3 regions of the Halomonas sp. A3H3 genome follow, and region 2 is predicted to be linked to each of the others. Evidence: predicted binding sites of a transcription regulator. Region 2 holds the regulator's gene; each other region holds the start of a gene.

What was found. Region 2 encodes FNR, which switches genes on or off when oxygen is low (the NO sensors DNR and NnrR bind a similar motif). Its sites were predicted from a motif close to TTGATNTANATCAA; they were not measured.
Region 1: HALA3H3_RS02065 (enolase C-terminal domain-like protein) is a predicted target of FNR. The motif match lies at 4,044-4,057, and genes of this name have one in related genera.
Region 3: HALA3H3_RS16310 (DUF427 domain-containing protein) is a predicted target of FNR. The motif match lies at 1,309-1,322, and genes of this name have one in related genera.

The regions. Positions count from the first base shown of each region.
Region 1 covers NZ_HG423343.1:466,288-474,188, reverse strand. Annotated here, with positions in the region: gene HALA3H3_RS02085 (NAD(P)/FAD-dependent oxidoreductase) at 1-444, shown strand, start outside; gene speG (spermidine N1-acetyltransferase) at 520-1,071, shown strand; gene HALA3H3_RS02075 (M48 family metalloprotease) at 1,163-1,924, opposite strand; gene HALA3H3_RS02070 (metallophosphoesterase) at 3,125-3,886, shown strand; gene HALA3H3_RS02065 (enolase C-terminal domain-like protein) at 4,213-5,553, shown strand; gene HALA3H3_RS02060 (Bug family tripartite tricarboxylate transporter substrate binding protein) at 5,590-6,534, shown strand; gene HALA3H3_RS02055 (tripartite tricarboxylate transporter TctB family protein) at 6,554-7,069, shown strand; gene HALA3H3_RS02050 (tripartite tricarboxylate transporter permease) at 7,139-7,901, shown strand, end outside.
Region 2 covers NZ_HG423343.1:3,156,727-3,164,627, forward strand. Annotated here, with positions in the region: gene ttcA (tRNA 2-thiocytidine(32) synthetase TtcA) at 1-317, shown strand, start outside; partial or broken gene ttcA (tRNA 2-thiocytidine(32) synthetase TtcA) at 518-1,225, shown strand; gene fnr (fumarate/nitrate reduction transcriptional regulator Fnr) at 1,218-1,964, opposite strand; gene hemN (oxygen-independent coproporphyrinogen III oxidase) at 2,049-3,482, opposite strand; gene HALA3H3_RS13985 (sulfite exporter TauE/SafE family protein) at 3,561-4,253, opposite strand; gene ccoS (cbb3-type cytochrome oxidase assembly protein CcoS) at 4,250-4,495, opposite strand; gene HALA3H3_RS13995 (heavy metal translocating P-type ATPase) at 4,492-6,984, opposite strand; gene HALA3H3_RS14000 (FixH family protein) at 6,981-7,514, opposite strand; gene ccoG (cytochrome c oxidase accessory protein CcoG) at 7,521-7,901, opposite strand, start outside.
Region 3 covers NZ_HG423343.1:3,636,784-3,644,684, reverse strand. Annotated here, with positions in the region: gene HALA3H3_RS16315 (hypothetical protein) at 1-775, opposite strand, end outside; gene HALA3H3_RS16310 (DUF427 domain-containing protein) at 880-1,209, opposite strand; gene HALA3H3_RS16305 (DMT family transporter) at 1,359-2,246, opposite strand; gene HALA3H3_RS16300 (LysR family transcriptional regulator) at 2,382-3,323, shown strand; gene HALA3H3_RS16295 (winged helix-turn-helix transcriptional regulator) at 3,421-3,867, opposite strand; gene HALA3H3_RS16290 (MFS transporter) at 3,977-5,206, shown strand; gene HALA3H3_RS16285 (tryptophan 7-halogenase) at 5,585-6,721, opposite strand; gene HALA3H3_RS16280 (LodA/GoxA family CTQ-dependent oxidase) at 6,669-7,901, opposite strand, start outside.

The sequences.
Region 1 (7,901 bases), 2.7 Mb from region 2:
CCACTACCGCCAGAGGCATTGGGCAAACTGCGCCACACCATGATGTGGGAATCATCGCGCCCCTACCTGTATATGCGCACTACCTGCGATGGACGACTTCTCGTAGGGGGAGACGACGACGATGAAGATATTCCCAAGCGCCGCGATGCGAGGGTAGAAGAAAAGGCCGAAGGGCTAACAGCTAAAATAGCAACGCTATGGCCTAAGCTCGATATCAACCCAACATTCTCTTGGGGTGGCACCTTTGCTGAAACCGACGACGGTCTACCTTTTTTCGGCCCACATGACGCCCTAGGCCCACGCGTTCATTTTGCCATGGCCTACGGCGGCAACGGCATTAGCTATAGCATGATAGGCGCCAAACTGCTGCGAGCGCTTATAGAGGGTAGAGAACACCCTTTGGCGGAGCTGTTTTCATTTAGACGCCTGGCCAAAATGGCCTAACCTAAAGGCAAGAACCGAGTGGCGGGCAAGTTTAAAACGAGTATTCTTAACGGATATTCATAAGGAAAGCGGGCAATGGGCCATACACTTTATTTGCGTGCACTGGAGCGCAACGACCTGCGCTTTGTTCATGAGCTAAATAATAACCAGAGCATTATGTCGTACTGGTTTGAAGAGCCTTACGAGTCATTTGATGAGCTGGAGGAGCTGTATAACAAGCATATCCATGACAACGCCGAACGGCGCTTTGTCGCTGAAGATAGCCATGGAAATGCCATCGGTCTGGTAGAACTGATCGAGATCGACTACATCCATCGCAGCGGCGAGTTTCAAATCATTATTACCCCGGAGCATCAGGGCAAAGGGTTTGCGCGCACGTTAATTCGCCAAGCGCTGCATTACTCGTTCACCATTCTAAACCTGCACAAGGTATATCTCATTGTGGCGGTGGATAATGTCAAAGCGATTCATCTTTACGAGGAGAGTGGCTTTATAGAAGAGGGCCACTTGGTGCAGGAGTTCTTTATCAATGGCAAATACCGCGATGTAAAGCGAATGTATATCTTGCAGGGCACTTACCTGACGCAACTGTCCGCACAGCAAGAAGAGGGTGGCGAGTGGGCTTAGTGGGGGTAAGAAAAATCGGTAAACCTAAGCAACCAATACTCCTGCCATTCATTATCAAGACTAACTTGGCAGGAGTACCAGTGCCTGAGCTTTACTGGAACGAAGCTTCTAGGCGCTCTGCACGATCACCCGCTGCTGGGTGGCTGGAGAAGACGCTGCTGTTGTTGCCGTATTTGGCTTCCATTTTGCGTAGAGCTGCAACTGAAGCCTCTGCATTCATGTCGTGGCGCTGCATTAGCTCAATGGCATAGTCATCAGCTGCACTCTCTTGGCTTTGAGAGAACTGAGCATTGATCAGTTTTTCGCCCAGGTCACCAAGCTCAGAGCTTGATAGTGCGGCGGCGGTAGTGCTGCCGCTGGCCGCAGCTGCTTCACGTGCAGCGGAAGCAGCATAGGCAACCTGGAAAGCACGCTTGGAGTGTCCTAACGAGACGTGGCCGATCTCGTGGGCGATAACGTAACGCACTTCATCGTCGGTCATCTCATCCATCAGCCCGCTATGCAGTCGAATGGATCCGTTGGGTACCGCAAAAGCATTCATTTCTTCTATTCGATAAACGTTATAGTCAAGCGTATGGCCGTCGACTGTTTCCCAGCCTTGGGTTAACTCGGCCAAGCGTTTTGCATACTGGCTATCGTCTGCAACAAGGTGGTTCTGGGAGTCAAGCTGGGCGATGGTTTGATCGCCTAGTTGTTGCATTTGCTGATCTGACATCGTGGCAGCGCCGGCTAAGCTGGAGCCCGCAGACATTAAGCCTCCGAGATCAGCGCCTGATTGACAGCCGCTAAGGGCGAGTGTCGCCACTAAACCTAAAGCATAAGATGTTTTACGAACCAAAAAAGGTGTTTGCATCGTCCGTTCCTTCGTCAATGTGCGTGCATAACAAGAAGAGTCTGCACGTTGAGTATTGCGCCTTTATCAGCCGAATTAATATTAGACTATTTCTTTATATAACTCCATACCCAGCCGTGAAGTAAATGATTTGGGGGGACTATGTATACTGAAGCGTCGAGGTGGTTATCATTAATCCACTAGGTATTGCAATACTATTTGTTTTTTTAAAGAGGTGACAAATATAATTAAGCCTAATGGTAGCGAGCATTAAAGCGGTTCATCTGGTAAGGGGTGCGGGTAAGCAGAAGAGCGTTATCTTATACAGGCGTCTTGTGTCAAGAGACTATGTTGCAGGGTAATGCATGGCTGCGTAAAGCATAGTTATAGCCTGGAGGTCGTATATTTAGACCTGATAGTGATGCTTGTCCATTTAACTAGGTAAAAAAACGCCTCGCTGAAACGAGGCGTTGAGCGGCGTTGAACCAATATGACGTTTGGGGACTTAGCGCAGGTAAGCTTTAATAGCGTCAAGTGCCGCACGTTGTTGGCGGGCACGCTGTGCCCATACTTCCATAACATCTACTTCCAACGCTTGTGTTGGGGTGACTAAGTGTTGCATGGCGTTCACTCCTCTTTCAGGGGACAGGGAATGCGATGAGACCTTGTTGTAAAACTTATGTTGTAAAGCCTTCAAGTTGTAGAAAGCTTATGTTGTACACAGCCTGTGTTGTGCATAGCAGCAATTTAGCTGTGGTCGGATATTAAGAGCTTTTTTTACTCAGGGCTAGTCCTAACGATGTAGGTGATTTGCCATTTTTCGTAAGCCGTGGCTTACAAATATCTGTGTTTGGATATTAGGTCTTTGAATGGAAAAGGTTTTCATAGTCATAAAAAAGCCGGAAAATATTCCGGCTTCGGTGATTAGCTTTTGGTCTAAAGGGCGCAAAAGCACCTGAATTAGCCTAAATAGGCTTTCAGCGCTTCAACTGCGGCACGATGCCATTGAGCATTCAAGCTCCAGAACTCTAGAACTTCATTATCGCGTGCAGGGGGGGTTATTAAAAAAGTCATTGTGCGGTCCTCCTATTGGGACTACATCGTTATTATAGCTTATTTTTGCTGCAATGCAGCATGCCTTGGCGTGACACCGATGCCCTGCGACAACGTGTCCTAGGCCGGGTAAGATCGTTTAAATAGGTATTTGTTACGAGGAGCCCTATGCGTCTGCGTATTTTGTCTGACCTGCACCTGGAGTTTTTTGACGGGAACCGCGAGCTGCCTGAGGTGGAGGCAGATGTAGTGGTTCTGGCGGGGGATATTCACCGTAAGTGCGAAGGCCTTGCCTGGGCGCGCCACCAGTTTCCAGACACGCCGATTATCTATGTACCAGGCAACCATGAGTTCTACGGTACCTGCATGCCGCTGCTGCGTGATGAGCTGGCGCTCGAAGCCGAGCGGCTCGACATTGAGCTTCTGGATAATCGTGCTGTCACCTTCAATGGCGTACGCTTTTACGGTACAACGCTATGGACTGACTTTGCGTTGTACGCCGGTGACCCAACGCAAAACCCCGCCGATACTGAGTCTAAGGCGTTGCGCTACATGCCCGACTTTAAAATCGTTCAAACCTCGCCAGGGGAGACATTCACACCTCAGGCAAGCCAGCAGGTGCATGCTGAAGCGCTTGCTTGGCTCGAAAAAGAGCTGTCCCAGCCGTTTGATGGCCCTAAGGTGGTGGTTAGCCATCATGCCCCGCTACACGACTGTATCCCAGGCCAATATCTGGGCGACGCGTTATCCCCCGCGTTTGCCTCCAATTTGCCTCATTTAATGGGCAATATGGATGTATGGGTGCACGGACATGTTCACGAACCCGTGGATATTCTGCGTAACGGCACGCGTATCATTGCCAACCCTGGTGGATACCCTGATGAGTTTACTCCAGCGGTGTTTAAGCCAGGCTGGGTGGTTGAAGTATAAAAAATAAATAAAATCAGTTATTTAATGTCTTTTTTAGGTTGTTAATCACTTGCTGGCAGTCATGCCAGCAAGTGCTACTTTGGTTTAATTTTCACTACTGCTGCTTGCGTCTGAAAGTCATGCTACTTATCTTCTTATTTGTATGATGTATGACATATTGATCCGGATAATTAGATCGCCTATGCCAAGCAGCGAAGAGTGGGTTTGAGTTTAAAAGTCTTTGATTGACCAACAAGGGCTGCGTTTGTCCGCCTTCGTTATTTTAATGCGGCAATGAGCGGGATGCTGATCTGCGCGCTAACACCGCCTATATGGAGAATTGTTTTATGTCGAGTCACGACACTCCCACGATAACCGATATGCAGGTCATTCCCGTGGCAGGGCGCGATAGCATGTTACTCAATATCGGTGGAGCGCACTCGCCGTATTTTACCCGCAACCTGGTTATCCTCAAGGATAGTCACGGTAATGTAGGGGTGGGCGAAGCCCCCGGTGGCGAGACGATTCAAACGTCTCTTGAGCAGTCGCGAGAGATGGTGGTCGGTCAGTCGATCGGAAAAATGCGCTCCATGATTGCGTCGTTGCACAATGCCGGACGGAGTGCCGATTTTGAAGATTTCGGTAAAGGATCCTGGACATTTGAGCTACGCATCAATGCAGTTGCCGCGCTTGAAGCGGCGTTACTTGATTTGATGGGGAAGTTTCTGGGAGTGCCGGTGGCAGAGCTCCTAGGCAACGGCAAGCAGCGTGACAGCGTTGACGTGCTGGGGTACTTATTCTTTATCGGTGATGGGCACGCTACGCCGTTGGATTTTCGACGTGGCACCGGGGGCTTGGATCACGACTGGTACCGTTTGCGCGACGAGGCGGCCATGACCCCTCAGCACATTGTTGAGCTAGCTCAGGCGGCGCATGATCGATATGGCTTTAAAGACTTTAAGTTAAAGGGCGGGGCTCTGGCTGGCGAGCAAGAAATAGCGGCCGTCACGGCGCTGCACAATGCGTTTCCGGATGCGCGCACGACCATTGACCCTAACGGTGCTTGGTCGCTAGAAGAGGCGATCCGACTGTGCAAGGATCTCCACGGTGTGATTGCCTACGCAGAGGATCCATGCGGGGCGGAACAAGGCTTCTCCGGTCGCGAGATTTTAGCTGAGTTTCGCCATGCCACCGGATTGCCTGTCGCCACCAACATGGTAGCCACCAACTGGCGGGAAATGGCCCACGCGCTGATGCTGCGCTCAGTCGATATTCCATTAGCCGACCCGCACTTCTGGACACTTTCCGGTGCTGTACGTGTCTCCCAGCTCTGCCAGGATCATGGTATGACCTGGGGCTCGCACTCCAACAACCATTTCGATATTTCGCTTGCCATGTTCGCCCAGGTGGGGGCCGCCGCCGTGGGGCGCACAACCGCGCTTGATACCCACTGGATATGGCAGGAGGGCGATGCTCGCCTGACTCGCAATCCGCCGGAGATTGTGGGTGGCAAAGTGGCCGTAACCGATGCGCCGGGGCTTGGGGTCGACATCGATATGAAGGCCATAGAGGAGGCTAATAAGCTCTATCGTTCACTGCCTGCTGGTGCTCGGGATGATGCGATGGCAATGCAATATTTGATAGATGATTGGAAGTTTGATCCGAAAAAGCCAGCGTTAGTGCGCTGAGTGAATACTCTAAACATGACAAAGAAGGACATTACAATGAAAAAGTTAGCGCTAAGCTTATCTGTGGCAACAGCAATGATGGCCAGTGCTGGTGCATTTGCTGAATATCCTGAGCAAAACATCGATATGATCGTGCCCTTCTCAGCCGGTGGCGGCAACGACACCTTCGTCCGCGCACTACAGCCGCTTCTGGAAGAAAAACTCGATACCAACTTGGTCATTCGCAATATCTCGGGCGGCGGCGGAGCCGTGGGGCTGACACGTGCTCAGGCATCAGATTCAGATGGCTATACCTTAGCTGCCGCCAGCAATGCACTGCTGACCTTGGAGGCGTTGGGTAATGTTGACTTTACCTACGAAGATTTTGATTTTGTCGCCAAGATTCTTGAAGAACCCTACGTCATCGCTGTTGGTGAAGACAGTGAATACGCCGACTTGGACGCTATGGTCGAGGCTGCGAAGGAAGGCACCTCGGTGCAAGTTGGGGTTTCGGGGGTAGGGTCATCAGCTCACATCGCGGCGGTGGCCTTTGCTGATACCGCTGAAGTCGATTTTAACTTCATTCCCTATCCCGGTGGTTCTGAGACTATCTCCGCTGCTATGGGCGGGCACGTGGATGCCGTGGTGCTAGGTGGGGCGGAACTTCGCTCGGCGCTAGAGTCCGGTCGTCTGAAAGCCTTGGGTATGTCCTACGCAGAGCGTAGCGAGTCGCTGCCCGATGTCCCTACTTTCCAAGAGGAAGGCTACAACCTGTCTCTGACAGTATGGCGCGGCATCGCGGGCCCTGATGGCCTACCGGAAGAGGCTAAGGAAGCGTGGGTCAACGCCATTAAAGAAATTGTAGACGAAGGATCCTTCGAAGAGACTGCCTCGAATCTGGGCTTGGATATTGTACCGCTGTATGGAGATGAGTTAGAAGCGTTTATCGCTGAATCTGCTGAAGTGATGAAAGACAGTGCTGGCGACTTAGCTGCTAAATAAAATAAGGAGTTAGCGACTGATGGCAAAGGATATAGGTAAACCGATCTTTGATCTGTTTCTTGTGGTGGCATCGGCAATTGGGTTTTATATGGCCACTACGCTGCCAGCCGTCAGCATGGCGGGGGGGCTTTCCCCCGCTTCTTTTCCAAAGTTGATTTCTGGCTTGATTTTTGTGTGTGCTGTGCCCTGCTTAATACGTGATTCTTACGAATGGCTTGCTGCAAGGCGAGTGCGGGAAGACGCAACAGCCCTTAATGCCACTGCTCCGAAGAAAGGCATTTTGCAATGGCTGACCATCGTGGCTTTGATTATTGTTTATATCAATTCTTTCGAGCGGCTGGGGTATATCGCAAGCACAGCGATATTTTGCTTTTTAAATGTCGTTTGCCTTGTCATAACTAGCGGTGAATTTCAAAAATTAAGCAATAGTCGAAAACTTCGAAACCTAGCAGCGTATACAGTTTTTGCGTTCGCTTTATCATTGGTTATCTATTATGTATTTACCGAACTGTTCAATATCCCACTGCCGGATTGAAGAAGGAGAAGTGAGATGCTAACGGGTTATATTGATGGTTTGGGGCTGGTCTTCCAGTTGGGTACATTATTGGCGATTGCCGGTGGGACTTTCCTAGGCATTATCATGGGGGTATTGCCAGGCTTAACATCGGCCATGGCGATAGCCCTATTATTGCCGGTAACCTTTGGAATGCCGCCTGTGATGGGTATTGGTATGCTGCTGGGTACCCTGTGTGGTGCTGGTGCCAGTGGCTCGATACCCGCCATATTGTTGAATATTCCAGGAACGCCATCCTCGGTCGCGACTACGTTCGATGGCTTCCCAATGGCTCAAAAGGGGGAAGCGGGGAGAGCCCTGGGGCTGGCAATTGTTGCCTCTTTCTTTGGCGGTGTAGCAAGTATGGTGGTGTTAAGTCTTCTCGCACCACCCATCGCTGAGTTTGCATTGCGATTTGGTGCTGCGGAGTATTTTTCGCTGAGCATTTTCGGGCTAGTCATTATTGCTTCTGTTGCGGGCAAGTCCCTCCTTAAAGGTTTGATTGCAGGCCTAATAGGTTTCTTTTGCTCTACCATCGGTACAGATCCTATTGCGGGGGTCGACCGTTTTACGTTTGGACAGCTGTCTTTATTGACCGGGATTAACCTTTTACCGGCGCTGATTGGATTATTCGCTGTATCACAAGTGCTGAAAGATGCCTTCGAATATGACCCCTCCAATAAACTTCAGAATAGCCCCCATAAGGTCGATATTGCACGCCCGCGGTTTATTGAAACGCTGCGCAATTGGCGCGCCCTTCTTGTCGGGATTGTGTCTGGTTCTGTCGTGGGCCCAGTGCCTGGCGCTGGGGGCA
Region 2 (7,901 bases):
ATTGTCGTGAGAAAGATATTGCTAAGCTGGCATCAATTGTAGAATTTCCAATTATTCCATGTAATCTTTGTGGTTCTCAGGAGAACTTACAAAGACAGAATATAAAAAACATGTTGGCAGGCTGGGAAAAACAAAAAGCGGGTTGTATTGAAAACATATTTAACGGTATCCAGAATGTAAGTCCAAGCCAACTAGCTGACTTAAATCTTTTCGATTTCCACAATCTCGATATCGACAGGTCTAGTAAAGTCATCTCGAACCATACTGGCAGTGTAGATGTTTCTTCGACCAATTTTATAGAAGCAATCAACCTATGATTTTGTAAAGAATACATTGGTGTATCTGGGCTGTCTTTGGTTATATTTTGATCAACTGCATTTGCTTAAAGCTTTTTTTTACAAAAAATGAATTTTTTGTATGGCTTGTGTTTGTTTTCTTTAGAAGAAAGAAAATTAAGTGACTGTATTGTAATGCTTTACTCACTCACTCTTCCTCTTTTAAAAAATTTGGCATATAAGGTAAGGACAGCTACACGATGCTGGAGATTTTGCGCAATTTGCAGCGCAATGCGCCGGTCAATTTTTCGCTGGTAGCGGTCAATCTGGATCAAAAACAGCCGGGTTTTCCCGAGCACGTATTGCCTGCGTATCTGGATAAGCAGGGCGTGGAGTACCACATTGTCGAGCGCGATACTTACTCGGTGGTAAAAGAGAAAACCCCGGAAGGTAAAACCACCTGCGCGCTTTGTTCACGGCTGCGGCGCGGCTCGTTGTATGGCTTTGCCGAAGAGATTGGCGCCAATAAGATAGCCCTGGGCCATCACCGGGAAGATATTCTCGAAACACTGTTTCTCAATATGTTCTTTGGCGGCAACCTGAAAGCGATGCCGCCAAAGCTGCTATCCGATGATGGGAAGAATATCGTTATTCGGCCGTTGGCCTACTGCAAAGAAGCGGATATCGCTGAGTTTTCGCGGCTGATGGAGTTCCCAATCATTCCCTGCAACCTGTGCGGCTCCCAGCCTAATATGCAGCGTCAGGTGGTCAAAGAGATGCTCGCCGAGTGGGACAAAAAGTTTCCTGGCCGCCTGGAGAGCATGTTCAAGGCTGTCACCAACATTGCCCCTTCCCAGTTGGCCGACCGCAGCCTGTTCGATTTTGAAGGCCTTGAGGCCAAGCAAGCAGAGCTACTGGCGGGGCGTATCCAAGCCTTTAACGTCAGCTAACTGTTTGCTCTTCCTCTTCGGCGAGGGTAATCAAGCGCGGCATATCGAGAATGTTGACCTCTCGCCCGGAGACCGCCACCACACTCTGCTGCTGAAAGCGGCTTAGTATGCGGCTGACCGTTTCCACCGCTAAGCCCAGGTAGTTGCCAATATCAGCCCTGGGCATTGAGAGGCGAAAGCTGTAAGGCGAGTAGCCCCGGCGACGAAAACGATCCGAGAGGGTAATCAAAAAACTTGCCAGCCGCTGATCGGCGGTTTTACGCGAAAGTAGCCGCATCATACGCCGGTCATCGCGCAACTCTTTGCTCATGCTGCGATAAAGCTGGCCACGCAGTTCGGGCAGCTCCTCCGAGAGTAAGTCCAGGCGGTCAAAAGGAATCTCGCAGACGGTGGTCGTTTCCAGGGCGATAACGCTACCGGGGTAATGCTCTTCGTCAATGCCATCCAACCCCACCAATTCACTGGGCAGGTAGAAATTGGTCAACTGCTCGCTGCCGTTACCTTCGGCGGTGATCTGTTTCAAACTGCCCGAACGGACTGCGTAAACGCTGGTAAAGGTGTCGCCCTGACGAAACAGCGGTTCGCCTTTTTTCAGCGGCGCGCGACGACGAATAATGGCGTCAAACTGCCCCACGTCGTCCAGCTCAAGGGCAAGTGGCAGGCACAGTGAGCTCAAACTGCAGGTTTGGCAGCGAGCTTCATGGAGTAGCGAGCGCCGACGGCTCATGGGTTCCAACATGCTTTGCTCCTTGAGAGGGTCCCGCTTATCAATTAGAAAATCCTTACTTATTATAGTCGCTTTAGCATGCCTGCAATAAGGTGATTAAACAATCTTAGAATACTGTTGTCCCGTTTGCCCGGAAAGATGGGTATCAAACGCCATTGCTATATGGCGAATCAGCAGTCGACCCATTGGCGTTGCGTTAAGCTGGTCGCCGCTGCGTGCCAGCAGGCCATCTTGCTCGGCGCTTTGCAGGCGCTCAAGCGCAGGCGCAAAGTAGCGTGGGGCATCAATGTTCCAGCGCTGGCTAACGGCGGTCAGGTCAATGCCCATATTGCACATCAGCCGCTCAATCACATCCCGGCGGATCAGGTCGTCATCACTTAAGCGTATGCCACGCACGGTGGCAAGCTGCCCCTGATCCAGCGCCGCTTCGTAGCGGGCCAGATCGCTAGGATTCTGCGCATAGACGTCATCAATACGGGAAATCGCCGATACGCCAAGCCCGATTAAGTCGCACTGAGCATGGCTGGAGTAGCCCTGGAAGTTGCGCTGCAGCGAGCCTTCGCGCTGGGCAATAGCCAGGCTATCGTCAGGGCGGGCAAAGTGATCCATACCGATATGCACATAGCCAGCTGCGGTGAGCATTTCGATGGTGGTGCGCAGAATCGCTAGCTTCTCTTCTCCGCCTGGCAAGTCATCGACATTAATGCGCCGCTGCGGGGCAAAACGCTCGGGCATATGCGCGTAATTAAACACAGAAAGGCGCGCCGGGTTGAGCTCGATCACCTGGCGTAGGGTGTTGGCAAAGCTCTTTTCAGTCTGAAATGGCAAGCCATAAATTAGGTCGAGATTGAGCGAGCGAAAGCCCAGGCGATGCGCCTCCTCCATCAGCGTTTCGGTAAGTACCCGAGGCTGAATACGGTTAATCGCTTTCTGCACCAGCGGGCTTAAATCCTGCACGCCCAGGCTGATGCGATTAAAGCCGAGGGATTCGAGATGGCGCAGCGTAAACACATCCGCTTCGCGAGGATCTATTTCAATTGCGTAATCGCGATCAGCAGACGATGAAAGACCAAAACGTGCATCCAGTCGATCAATCAGGTCGCCCATCTGGTTCAAACTGAGAAATGTCGGCGTGCCGCCGCCCCAATGCAACTGCTCCACCGGTCGTGATGTATCCAAGTGGCGTGCGGTCAGCACCATTTCACGGTCAAGCCGGGCTATATAGGGCTCGGCAAGGGCAGTGTTTTTGGTAGCGATTTTATTACACGCGCAGTAGAAGCAGATCTTGCGGCAGAAGGGCACATGAACGTACAGAGAGAGCGGACGCTTACTGGCATTGCTACGCTCCAATGCCTGGGTCAGGTCGCCAGGGGTAAATTGGTCGTGAAACGACAGCGCCGTGGGGTAGGAGGTGTAGCGTGGGCCGTTGGTGTCGTAGCGACTCAGTAACGCTTCGTCCCACACCGGCTGCATAGGGGCTGCGGCAGCAGCGGGTGCAAGAGGCAAGGCAGCAGGGGTATGAACGGGCATGAAGGGGCGCTCCGACGTTAGGAAATGCCGCTAGCCTAACCCGTGGTTAGGAGGTAAATGTTGAGCCACGTCATGCTATTAGAGGTTGTGTACCGAAAGCGTCCACAGTTGCCACAGTGCAAAAGCGATAATTGTCAGCGCTGCCACGCTGCGGGTCGCGGGGTGACGTATCAAATGGCTGAGCTGGCGGGCAGCCAGGCCAGTGGCAAGCAGCGCAGGTAGGGTGCCAAGCCCAAAGGCGCCCATGAGTAGAGCGCCCTGAAGCGGGTCGGCAATCGCTAAGCTCCAGGCCAACATGGAGTAGACCAACCCGCAGGGGAGCCAGCCCCAGAGCGCTCCCAGGGCGAAGGCTTGGGGAATATGCACTACGGGCATCAAGCGACGCCCCACGGGTTCGATAAAGCGCCATAGTCGCCGGCCAACGGCCTCCACTTTGAGCAGCCCTTTCCACCAGTTGGCGATATACAGTGCCATTAAGATCAGCATCAGTGCGGCAAATACCTGGAGTAGCAGGCGTGCCGTAGCAGAAAGGGAAAACAGCGTGCCTAGCAGTGCCACCAGCGCGCCTGCGCTCATATAGCTAACAATGCGGCCTGTGTTGTAGCTGAGCAGCAGGCCTCCCATGCGCGCCGGATGACGCATGCTGGGGGGGACTGCAAAGGTGAGCGCGCTCATAATGCCGCCACACATACCAATGCAGTGGGCGCCGCCCATCAAGCCAAACACAAACGCCGCCATTAGCGGCGGCAGATCAAGCCCCGTTGGATTCATGGCCGAGGCTCTTGGTCGTCGGGTGTGTCTGCCGCTGATGGTTCGGAAGATTTTTGCTTTGCCTGCTGATGCTGGCGGCGCTGCTCAGGGCTAAGATCGTTTTCATCCTCATCAAATAGAATGCGGTGCGCTGGGCCTTCTAGGTCATCGAACTGATCATTTTTCACCGCCCAGAAAAACGCCCAGACGGCGAGGCCCAGCAAAATCAGGGAAAGCGGGATCAACAGATAAAGAATCGTCATGCGGCCACCGGTGTTGAGGTGTCGAGCGTTGGCGCGGGCTGAGGTCGCCAGCGCGACAGTCGCAGGGCATTACCCACCACTACTAGCGAGCTAAGCGACATTCCAATTGCAGCTAGCCAGGGCGGCACCAGACCCATTGCCGCCAGCGGCAGCGCCGAAAAGTTGTAGCACACTGACCAAATCATGTTCTGGCGCATGATACGCCGGGTGGCGCGGGAAATCTCGATGGCCTCAAAAATCCGCATCAGGCGTGGGCTGAGCAGCACTGCGTCGGCGCGGGTGCGGGCTAGGTCCGTTGCGCCATTCATGGCAATCGCCACATCGGCACCGGCTAACACCGGCACGTCGTTAATGCCGTCACCAATCATCGCCACAGTTTCGCCTGCGGCTTGAAGCTCTTTCATCCGGGCCAGCTTGCCTTCCGGGCTGGTGCCCGCATGCCAGATGGCAATATTGAGCTGATCGGCCAGGCTTTCCACGGCATCTTCGGTGTCACCAGATAGCAGCTCCACGCTTAACCCCAGAGTCTGGAGGGCTTTGATCGTGGCGGCAGCGTCGTCGCGAACGCCATCGTGCAGGCCAAACCAGGCGCGGGGTGCACCGTTTTCACTAAGCAGCAGCCACTGACCTTTGGCCGGCGCCGCTATGACGTCATCCTCGGTGCTATCTATTGTGCTATCCATTGCGCTATCTATTGCAAACCTGGGCTTGCCCAACCGCCAACGAGCGCCGTTTAGGCTCCCTTCGAGCCCTTGCCCGGTGTGGCTGTGAATATCTTTGGCTTGCAGGGTCGCATCCCGGAACGGCCTAAAGGCGCGGGCGATCGGGTGTTCCGAGTGGGCCTCAAGGGCGGCGGCAATGGCCCGTGCATGCTCGGCGGTTAATTCACCAAAGGGCTGGGTTTGGGTAAGGTGCATTTCGCCGCGGGTCAGGGTGCCGGTTTTATCAAAAATCACCCGGGTAACGTTAGAGAGCGTCTCCATGGCATCGGCGCGGGTGATCAAGACACCGCGCTTTCGCAGTTGGCCATGGCCAGCTGCCAGTGCCGCGGGAGTGGCCAGCGCCAGCGCGCAGGGGCAGGTCACCACCAGCACCGAAAGTAGCACCCAGAGCATCCTCGAGGGGTCGATAAACCACCAGGCGATAGTCACGCAGGCTGTGACTACTAGCAGGCGCAGCACGAATAGGTGCGCCATACGCGCAGCCATCTGGGCTAGCCGCGGGCGGCTGGCAAAGGCACGGTCGGTAAGATCGACGATACCCGCTACACGGGCATCGCGCCCTGCGTGGGTAACCCTTATCACCAGCGGGTTTTCCATGTTTTGGCTACCGCCGGTAATGCGGTCGCCCACTCGGCGGGTTACTGGTAGGTATTCGCCGGTCAGCATTGATTCGTCCAGGCTCGATTCACCCTCCTCGATGATGCCATCGGCAGGCACGCCATGGCCGGGCTTGATCAATACGCGATCGCCGGGAGTGAGTTCGCTGGCGGGCAGAATGCGCTCGCTGCCGTCACTTTCCAGCCGTGTGGCCGAAATCGGCAGCACGCCGCTCAGCGCATTGCCGCTATGCCCGCTGCGGCGCCTGGCGCGACTCTCCACGTAGCGGCCAAACAGCAAAAAGAAGGTGAACATGGTCACCGAGTCAAAATAGACCTCGCCCACGTCAAACAGCACCGCATAGCTGCTGGCAAGATACGCCCCGCCGATTGCCAGTGACACCGGCACATCCATGCCCAGTACGCCGGTGCGCAGGTCGCGCAGGGCGTTGCGGAAAAACGGCTGGGCGGAGAAAAACACCACTGGCGTGGCCAGGGCAAAGGAGAGCCAGTGGAACAGTGCGTAGAAGTCTTCGCTGATTTCACCGGGGCCGGAGACATAGATCGGGATCGAGAACATCATCACCTGCATCATGCCGACGGCGGCAATAATCAGCCGACGTACGTTCATGCGCTCTTCATGCTGCAGGCGCGCCTGGGCCTGGTCTGGCTCGTAGGGCTGGGCCTCGTAGCCAATCGCGGCCAGTTCGGCCAGCAGTTGCGAGAGCTTCAGCTGCTGAGGATCCCAGCTCACCCGCAGGCGGTGGTGAGTTAAGTTCACTGCGCTGGTGGCAATTCCCGTTAAGGCATTCAGGCGGTGCTCGATCAGCCAGGCGCAGGCAGCACAGGTAATGCCTTCGATGGCGAGGGTCGCTTTGACGTTGCCCTCATCGCCGTCGGGGTGAACAAACTGTGCCTGAAGTCCGGGGTCGTCAAACACCGACCAGGTATCGGCTTTGGCAGCCTGATGTTCATCAGGGCGTTCGGGCAGTTCGGTGCGGTAGCGGTAGTAGCTTTCAAGGCCCCCATCGACGATGGCATGGGCCACCGCTTCGCAGCCAGGGCAGCAGAGCGGATGGGCATGATCATCAAGGGTAATCGACCAGGGCGCCCCAGCGGGCACCGGGTTACCACAGTGGTAGCAGGGCGCGGCAGTCGTTACGTCGCTCATTCGCTTGCTTTGCGTCCTCCCGGCAGTAGTGTGACGCTGTCTTCATCGGGGAATGTGGCTTCACCGGTAAGGCGCCAATCGGCATTTTCCAGCGCGGGCTGAATCTGCAGATACCAGCGGTAACGCAGGTTGTCAGGGCCTTGTGTGATATAGCGGCCGTCACGGACATGCTCAAGTACGAAGGATTGATCACGATCATCTTCGGTAGGGAAGATAAAATCCAAATAGAGTTTGTCGGGACGCGCATCGCCGCTTAAATCAATCACAATATCGCTGGTAAGCGGATCAAGGCGTAAATCTGCGCTTAGGTTTAACTCTCTGGCACGGTCTTGCTTGGCAAGCACCATATTGATGGCTTTGCCATGCTTGTAATAATCCTCCTGAACAACCATGCCATCGAAGCTTTTAACCGACATAACGGCAAAGGTAATACTAAACATAATGGATGAGAGCAGAATGCCGATTAAAAACCACGGCCAAAACTGCTTATACCAAGGCGTCACCTTATCGCCAGAGGGTAGGGATGACATAGTTGCTTATCTCCTAATATTGCCCAGGAAGCTGGTTTCGCGCTCGATACGAATATCCGCATCCTGTTGAGCCTGCAGCGTGAATACAATGGGGTGGCTGGGTTGCTGTAAATCGTCGGGATCGGCGGTCACGGTGACGGCTTCGAAGCGCGACTCCCCCGCGGGTACGCTAATAGCACTGCTGTCTAGAGTGAGGCTGGGCAATCCAGCAACGCTTAGCTGGTAGGTGTGGTCTTGATCATCCAGGTTGCGAATGGTCAGGCTAAATACATTGCTAATCTGACCGTCGCGGGTCATTTGGTAGAGCTGGGTACGCTCGCGTTCAGCGTCAAAATTGAGCGGCATGCGGTCGTTAATGGCCCAGGCAAAGGCGCCCATCATCAGCAC
Region 3 (7,901 bases), 480 kb from region 2:
AATTAAAAATCCTTTTCTTTGTACCAAAGTCCGGCTTAGCCTCCAAGTGGCTAACCACATCTTGCAAATCCTTTTGTATTGTATCTCTTGCATGATCACTAGTAACTGCAAATGTTAAGCCATTATGCTGATATGCAACTTTAGTTACATCTGCAGCAACGCAGCCAAAAACTTTTTTCCCATCATGTTTTAAGGGCATTCGTTTTTGCAGTTGGACCTCAGCATCTCTTATCCTTTTGGCTAATTGCTTTCTACTGGAGACTCTCTTGCATTCAATATAAAAGACTTCTTTGTTGGAAATGGCAATAACATCAGTTTCGGTAGTAAGATCGACATGGCAGCCACATTGCAAAAAATAACTAGCAATCCTAAGTTCAAATTGAGCGTTTCTAGAGCTTGAGTCTTTATCTAGTGCAGCAAAATCACTTCCTCCTATCATAAGCTCTAGTTTCTCAACACCACCTAAAGGTTCCTTACACTTCATGCCTCTTAATATCCACATAAGTTCATGAACTTCCCGTAATATGTAAAGCTCCCAATCTAATGGACTTTCAAAAGGCCCTTTCAAAGAATTTTTAAAGACCTTCCATGGATCTTCATTTTTTTCCAAAACCAAAGAAAAATATTCTATATATCTCTCAATCCTTGTATTTCTTGACCTTAGCCCCTTGGAAGAGAGGTATTCATTAAGCTCAATTAAATCCTGAAGGTGATAGGAGTACTCTAATGATGGAAGAGCTTTCAATGGTAAGCTGTACGATCTTTCTTCTTCCATACTTATTTAATCCTTAGTTATCTTAATAAATTAAACTAACAGCTTCAGGAAAGAATGCGGCGGATATGATAAGTTTTTTGTGTCCGCTTTGGGTCCAAAAGGCGTCATTTGCTAATTTGCTCATAAAACGCCACCTTACCCGTTATAGCTTCCATCCCTTCAATCGGCTGTTCGTAGCTCCAGGCAATATCTTTATTTTCGCCTAACGAGAAATACACCGTGCTGCCTTTAAACGGGCAGTGGGTCGTCGTTTCTGAGGTGGTAAGCAAATCCATCCGCACGTCTTCACGTGGGAAGTAGTGGCGTGGTGGGTAGCCAGATTCGCGGAGTTCGAAGGCTTGGCTGGAGTCGGCAAGCAACTTGCCACCCACATGCACATGCACCTGCACGCGTTGGCTAACGGGGTGAAGCTCGATGCGAGGTGCCTGTGGCATTAGATTGTTCCCTGCGGCTTTTTTAGCTCTAGTAAAATGAGCCTAGCAGCAAAGTTCGTTGAATCCCATGCTCGACTCATCACACTTTAGGCTACGGTCATGACCTGTATCATATTTTTGCCACTGCTCTCTAATTCACTACGACTGTCCTAACGCTGCGGTGCTCTCGCCCTTGCCTGGGTGGTCATGAGCAGGCCGATGACAATCAGCCCAGCCCCAATAAAATCCGCCATGCGCAACGGCTCCCCTAGTATTAGATAAGCGAGTAGTACGCCGAAGAACGGATTAAGAAGGTGATAGCTCGATGCTGTCGAAGCGCCGCTGATGCGGATCAGCACAAGCCAGAGGCTCATTCCGCCGATGGTGACGACAAGTACCAGATGTGCAATCGCTATCATCGTAGCGGTAGAAGGCACGGTAAGCGGCTGCCCGAACACCATTGCCATGGGAAGAAGAGCGACAGCGCCAGCAATGGATTGCCAGAAATTGGCCTGCAAGACGGGAAGGCCTGCGCCTTGGCCGCGGAAGAACACGGTGCCACTGGCAAAGGCAAGCATGCCGCCGGTTGCCATAAGTACTCCCCAAATATCGACCTGCACCCCACTAGCAACGCCTGAGATGACCACCACTCCCACTAATCCCAGCGCCGCGCCGAGTAATTTCATTGGGGAAAGAGGTTCTACGCCCCACCATGCTGATAGCAAACTGGTGGCCAGCGGTGCGCAGCTAACAATAACAATAACGACCTGGGGGCGAACCGTCTGCAATGCGGCAAAGCTCAGCCCCAGGTATAGGGCGTTGTTAAGCACGCCGAGTAGCAATCCGCGCCTGATAGCGATGCGATCACCATGAGTTGATAACCGGAAACTGCCGTAGGTAAGGCAAATGGGCAGCATCAGTAACGCACTCAATAAAAACCGGATGGTGAGCAGCGTAAAGGGGTCGAAATCAGTCAGTGCAATGGCACCGGCTATAAATGCCGAACTCCAAACGATACTGAAAATGACCACCAAACCAGTTAATACGAAATTATTCATGCAGCCCCCTAAAAGCGCCATCCTGCTTTTGCACCATCACCATGAAACTGATGGTGCATGGGAGTTACATGCAGTGGAAATTAATTATTAACCATTCATAATTAGATAAATTAATGTTCAATGCGGAGATGCAGTGTGTTTAATTGCCAACCTTCCCCCTTGGGCGATAGGCGAGTCACGCTGGAACACCTGCGCGCTTTCGTACTGTTGGCCGAAGGCAATGGTTTTCAGCAGGCAGGTCTTCAGCTGTACCGTAGCCAGTCTGCGGTCACGCAAAGTCTGAAGCGGCTGGAGGAAATACTCGGCTGTAAGTTGCTTGAGCGTCGCCAAGGTCACATCCTTGGCTTAACGGCAGACGGTGAGCGTTTTCTTCCCGCCGTCAATGAGATACTTGCCCGTACGTCTGAAGCGGTGAGTGCCATACAACAACCCGAAATCGCCGGACGCCTGCTGATTGGTGTTCCCGATGATTTCAAGGTGGTGGATCTACATGGCGCTATTTCTCGGTGCGCCGAGCTAAACCGCAATCTGCGCCTGGAAGTTGTCTCTGCGCTCTCCTCGCAACTGCTCCACCAACTCGATAACAGCGGCCTTGATCTCGCCATCTTTAAGTGCGTAGGAGACTTCACGCCAAGTGACCCGCGCTGGCAGTGTCATCTGCTGCGGCGAGAACCTCTCCATTGGGTGGCCACGCAACGGCATGATTTTGACCGTATGTCTGATATACCACTTGTTATCTTTCCTGATGGCTGTTGCTACCGAAGCGCAGCGCTCGCCGCATTGGATCAGCCCGGGAAGCACGGCTATAGCGCCTATGTCAGTGCCTCTTATGACAATATTCGTGCCGCTGTGTCAGCAGGTCTCGGCATTGGCGTGCTTCCCGCCAGTGCGCTTGCTGAAGACCACATTATTCTAAGCAAGCGGGAGGGATTTCCGGAGCTGCCGATGGTTGAACTCGTGATGGTTCAGGCGTCACAGAAGCGTGCCACCCAGCAACTGGCGGACTTCCTCACGCTTTCGTCGGCAATGAAATCGCAGCATATTAGCGCCACTCAGGCCGATGTCACCCAGCCCTAGTACCGGTATCAGTTGATGCCAATCAGTCAGTGCTTAGCCCAGCTGGCGTATTTCCTCCATCGTTTTGGGCAATGGCCGTGAGGCTTAACTGATGTTGCTACTGGAGTTTTCTTACTATCGCGTCATCCGGGGCCAGTACATCGCCATCTCCGGTCTGAGGGACCATATAGGGCACCGGCTGCCCTGTTGACTTGTCGATAAGCTGGGAGTGCTGCTCGCTGTGTGAAAACAAGTTGCGTTCTCCCCACTGACGCAGAGCCACCACCACAGGAAATAGACTCTCGCCCTTGGCTGTCAGTACGTATTCCTGATAGGCCGTGCCATCAGATGCAGGCCGAGTTTCCAGGATATCCGCTTCAACTAACCGACGCAGACGTTCGGCCAGAATATTGCGAGCCATGCCCAGGCTGCGCTGAAAGTCACCGAATCGCCTCATGCCGTCAAAAGCATCTCGTACAATAAGCAGCGACCATCGGTCTCCGATAACGTCGACAGAGCGTGCCACCGGGCAGGTTTCAGTATGTGTGGATTTGCGGCGGGGCATGATATTTGCCTTCCCTGTGTTTATGGCAACCTATGCAGTTGCATTTTAAAACTAGGTTACCTACCATCCAACTAGTTTTTATTTGAAACCAATTGAATGAGAGATGGCTATGAAGGCGTCTTCGGTACTGCCTGTATCGCTTCGTGATGACAGTAAACCGGTCGTCCAAACGGACATGCCGCGCGGCTTAGTGCTACTTTTCGCCGCGGCCAGCGGCTTAAGTGTCGCCAACGTCTATTACGCACAGCCACTGTTAGATGCTCTGGCCTTGGATTTCGGCATCAGTCATGCAGCCGTTGGCGGTGTGATCACGGCCACTCAGGTCGGCTGCGCCTTGGCCTTGCTACTGCTCGTTCCACTAGGGGATCGGGTGAATCGTCGTCGCCTAATGGCGCTGCAATTGTTGGCGTTGGTGGCCTCTTTAGTGGTGGTAGCATTGTCGCAATCCACCTTAATGCTGCTGGCAGGAATGCTCGGTGTTGGCTTGCTCGGCACAGCGATGACGCAAGGGTTAATCGCCTACGCGGCTAGCGCTGCCGCCCCTCATGAACGGGGTCGTGTCGTCGGTGTAGCGCAAGGAGGTGTTTTTATTGGCTTGTTGCTTGCCCGCGTATTCGCTGGTGGTGTAAGCGATCTGGCCGGCTGGCGAGGCGTCTATTTGTGTTCTGCGGTCATAATGCTGGTAGTGGCACTACCGCTGTGGCGTCGGCTGCCGACGCTAAAAGCTGCATCAGGTTCCCTAAGCTATCCACACCTGATTGTCTCTATGTTGGTGTTATTGCGGGAAAACCGGGTGCTACAAATTCGCGGCGTGCTGGCGATGCTAATGTTTGCTGCCTTCAACGTTTGCTGGAGTGCCTTGGTATTGCCACTTAGCGCACCACCCTATGAGTTTTCTCATACGGCCATTGGCGCATTTGGCTTGGCTGGCGTAGTGGGAGCCCTCGCAGCCGCTCGCGCCGGAAAATGGGCAGATCGAGGACTCGGCCAGCGCACCAGTGCAGCTGCGCTGGTGTTGCTGCTGCTAGCGTGGGGGCCACTATCATTAATGGAGTGGTCGCTATGGGCGCTGATCATCGGGATTGTGCTGCTTGATATGGGTGGGCAGGCTCTTCACGTCACTAATCAGAGCATGATTTTTCACACACGTCCTGAGGCACATAGCCGCTTACTTAGGCTTGTATATGCTGTTCTATTCGGTCGGCAGTGGCCTGGGCGCCATCAGCACGACAACCGCCTATGCTCATGCAGGTTGGCAGGGTGTGTGCATTTTAGGCGCTTCGCTAAGCCTATTGGCGCTAGCGTTCTGGGCCACGACCCGGCGTTATATGCCGAATGAGGCTTCATGAAACAGAGATAATAACCAGGAGGCCAAGATGAATGAACTAGACTTGCAAGCTGATGCGGATACACGCGGGCGACGCTATCTCTCAAAGAATGCTACTCAACGAGTCTTCCCTTCGAAAGCAGCCATCTCGGCACTGGAAGCATTTGATGAGCCGCTGCCGATGCAGGGATTTCCCACTGAGAACACGTTAGCGCTCCTAGACGATAGATGCCGACAAGATCCATGCTGCCCTTACCGAAGCCGGCCTGTCCACAATGATCCCGCTTGAAGACCATCCGTGGGACGGCAGGGGCTTTGGCATCCCTGGTCCTTCCGGTGAAGTGCATTTCACGACTTATTTGCGCCTGATTGGCCAGTGCATCGACCTCTCTAACCAAGCTCACGACGATGGGCCCAAAATGGATGATCCGACCACCGCCGCTCCAAGCTATATTGGTCTTGCCACTCCTTGATAAAGCGGTTAATTCCCCTGTTTGCGCGAAGTGCGTACTGTTCTGCCGCTTGCAGGTCATGCCTGTTCAGCCAATCGGTGATTACCGGTGCCGCTGCCAAACCGTCGCCCAGTGCGTTGGAAATTCCCGAAGAGGTCAAAGGATCAAAGGTAGCCAGGGCATCGCCCACTGCGATCCAGCCCGGCCCAGCTGCTTGGGTCACAAAACCGCTGTATGCAGCAAAGCAGGTAAGCGAGAGTGCGTGCTGGCGAGAAGGTTGCAGCCACTGTTGTAGCTCTTCTGTCTGGCCCCAGAGCGCATAGAATGCTTCGCTATTTCGCAGCCCCTTCTGGCGCACAACGGATGCATCCGACATCAACGCCAACAGTGCTGAACCATCTGGCAAACCGGTAGCGTACCACCAGCCGTCAGCAACCGATTCCACCAGGGTTATGCCCTCCAGCCTGCCGGCATTGGGCCATTTACACGCCACCGCCACCAAATCGTCGAGACGCTTTCGCTCTACCCCCAGTCGCCTGCAGAGGGTAGCTCCGCGCCCGGAAGCATCAACGAGGTAACGACAACTCAGTAGGTGCTGTTTGTCTTGATACGTTATTTGCAGTTGCCACTCGCTACTATCCCAGCGTAGAGCTTCCAACACCGCAGGCGTTAGTAGCTGCGCGCCTTTTTCACCACTGGCTTGACGCAGATCCTCGTCAAAGCGCTCCCGATCTAGATGCCAGCCATCCCCTGTCGAGCGATGGAGAAAATCGTCGAACCTGCGCTCTCCTGCCCATAGGGAGAGATTGGTGTAGTAGGGTCGATGCCCTCTCGCCCCAAGGTCATTCGATATACCCAGTAGCCTCAATTTAGCGACTACGTCAGGCGCCGCGGATTCCCCCACTTTAAAGGCCTGCCGGGCGGGCTTGTCCAGTATCGCCACCCGCTCAACCCCCTCCGCTATCGCGGCGAGAGCCGTGGCGCAACCGGCAGGGCCAGCGCCGAGGATAACGAGATCGAAGTCAGTTCCCATTCGGTGTGAAAGGTCGGGGTAAGGTGCGTGCAACCTCCACAAAGCGGCGCTCTCCTTGAACCTCTTTTTCCATCACGAACCCCAGCCGCGACCAGTACTGCACCATCTGTACGTCGTCGGCAAAGGAGATGAAATCTCCCCGCATCTGATCGAAATCGGTGCCGATCCAGGCAACCTGCCCTCCCGTCTGCTCATCCGGTATCGGCATAGTCGCCTGGCGTACTCCCTGGGGTTTCGGCTCCAGGTAGACGAATTCAGGCCGCTGTGCGGGCCACCACCACAAGACTCGTTCACCGATGGGTTGTGAGGAGCACTCATTGAAGTCTGCCTGCCAGGGTATGGCCATGTAGCGAGTGAGATCCCCGGGCTCCATCGCAGTAGGCGTAAAGCCCAGGTTGAGTGGCCCTTCGGTGGGCGGTGCGGTATTGATACGGAAAGGGTCGTCACGATTGTAGATGGCTCGATTGCGGGTGATCCAGGTGAGCTCGATACCGGGAGAAAACGCACCTCCTACACAGTTTTCCAGAACATTGCGTGTCAGTGATTGAGGGCCATTATCGGCAACAGGCTCGTTGACAAAGTGCCCCGCCGCCCACTGTTGAACAAAGAAGAACTGGGTATCTGTCAAACGTAGATAAGTGGATGTAAACGTCCCACCGATAAGACAGTTGTCCCCCGCTAGGTAGGGCATCATGGTGGCTCCCCGCCCGGAGATAATGGAGTTCTCAGCTGCCGGTGGTCGTAGAACATCCAGAATCCAATTGCGCAGGCCACGGTAGTGATCCTCATGATCCGGTACCGCTCCCAGCATCTCCATGTCGAAGCTGTGGGGCTTGGGAGGGATTGCCGCAACCCAGGCGTAGGTGGTGGCCCGTTCCAGTAGTGGTTTTATCTCGCTCTGGAAGTTGGGCTTGTAGCCATCGGATCCGCTTTGCCACATGCCCTGATTATTTATCTGTGGGTTGTGTCCAGCACGCACAGCGCTGTCGAAGATGGTGTCCCAGAGCGTTACCAGGTTGGCGATCTCTGGCGCATAGGAAGGTGGCGCCACAGACACCCAGGCCGGATCAGCCGGATTGCTGCTGCCATTGTCCCATTCGATTACCGCGCTGACTGGGCCGTCACCGGTGTCGTCCCACCAGCCATCATTATTAGCGTACTGTTTGATCACGGCGCTTTCATCTTCGGTTCCGGAAACACCCAAACCGCCCAACACCAGCAG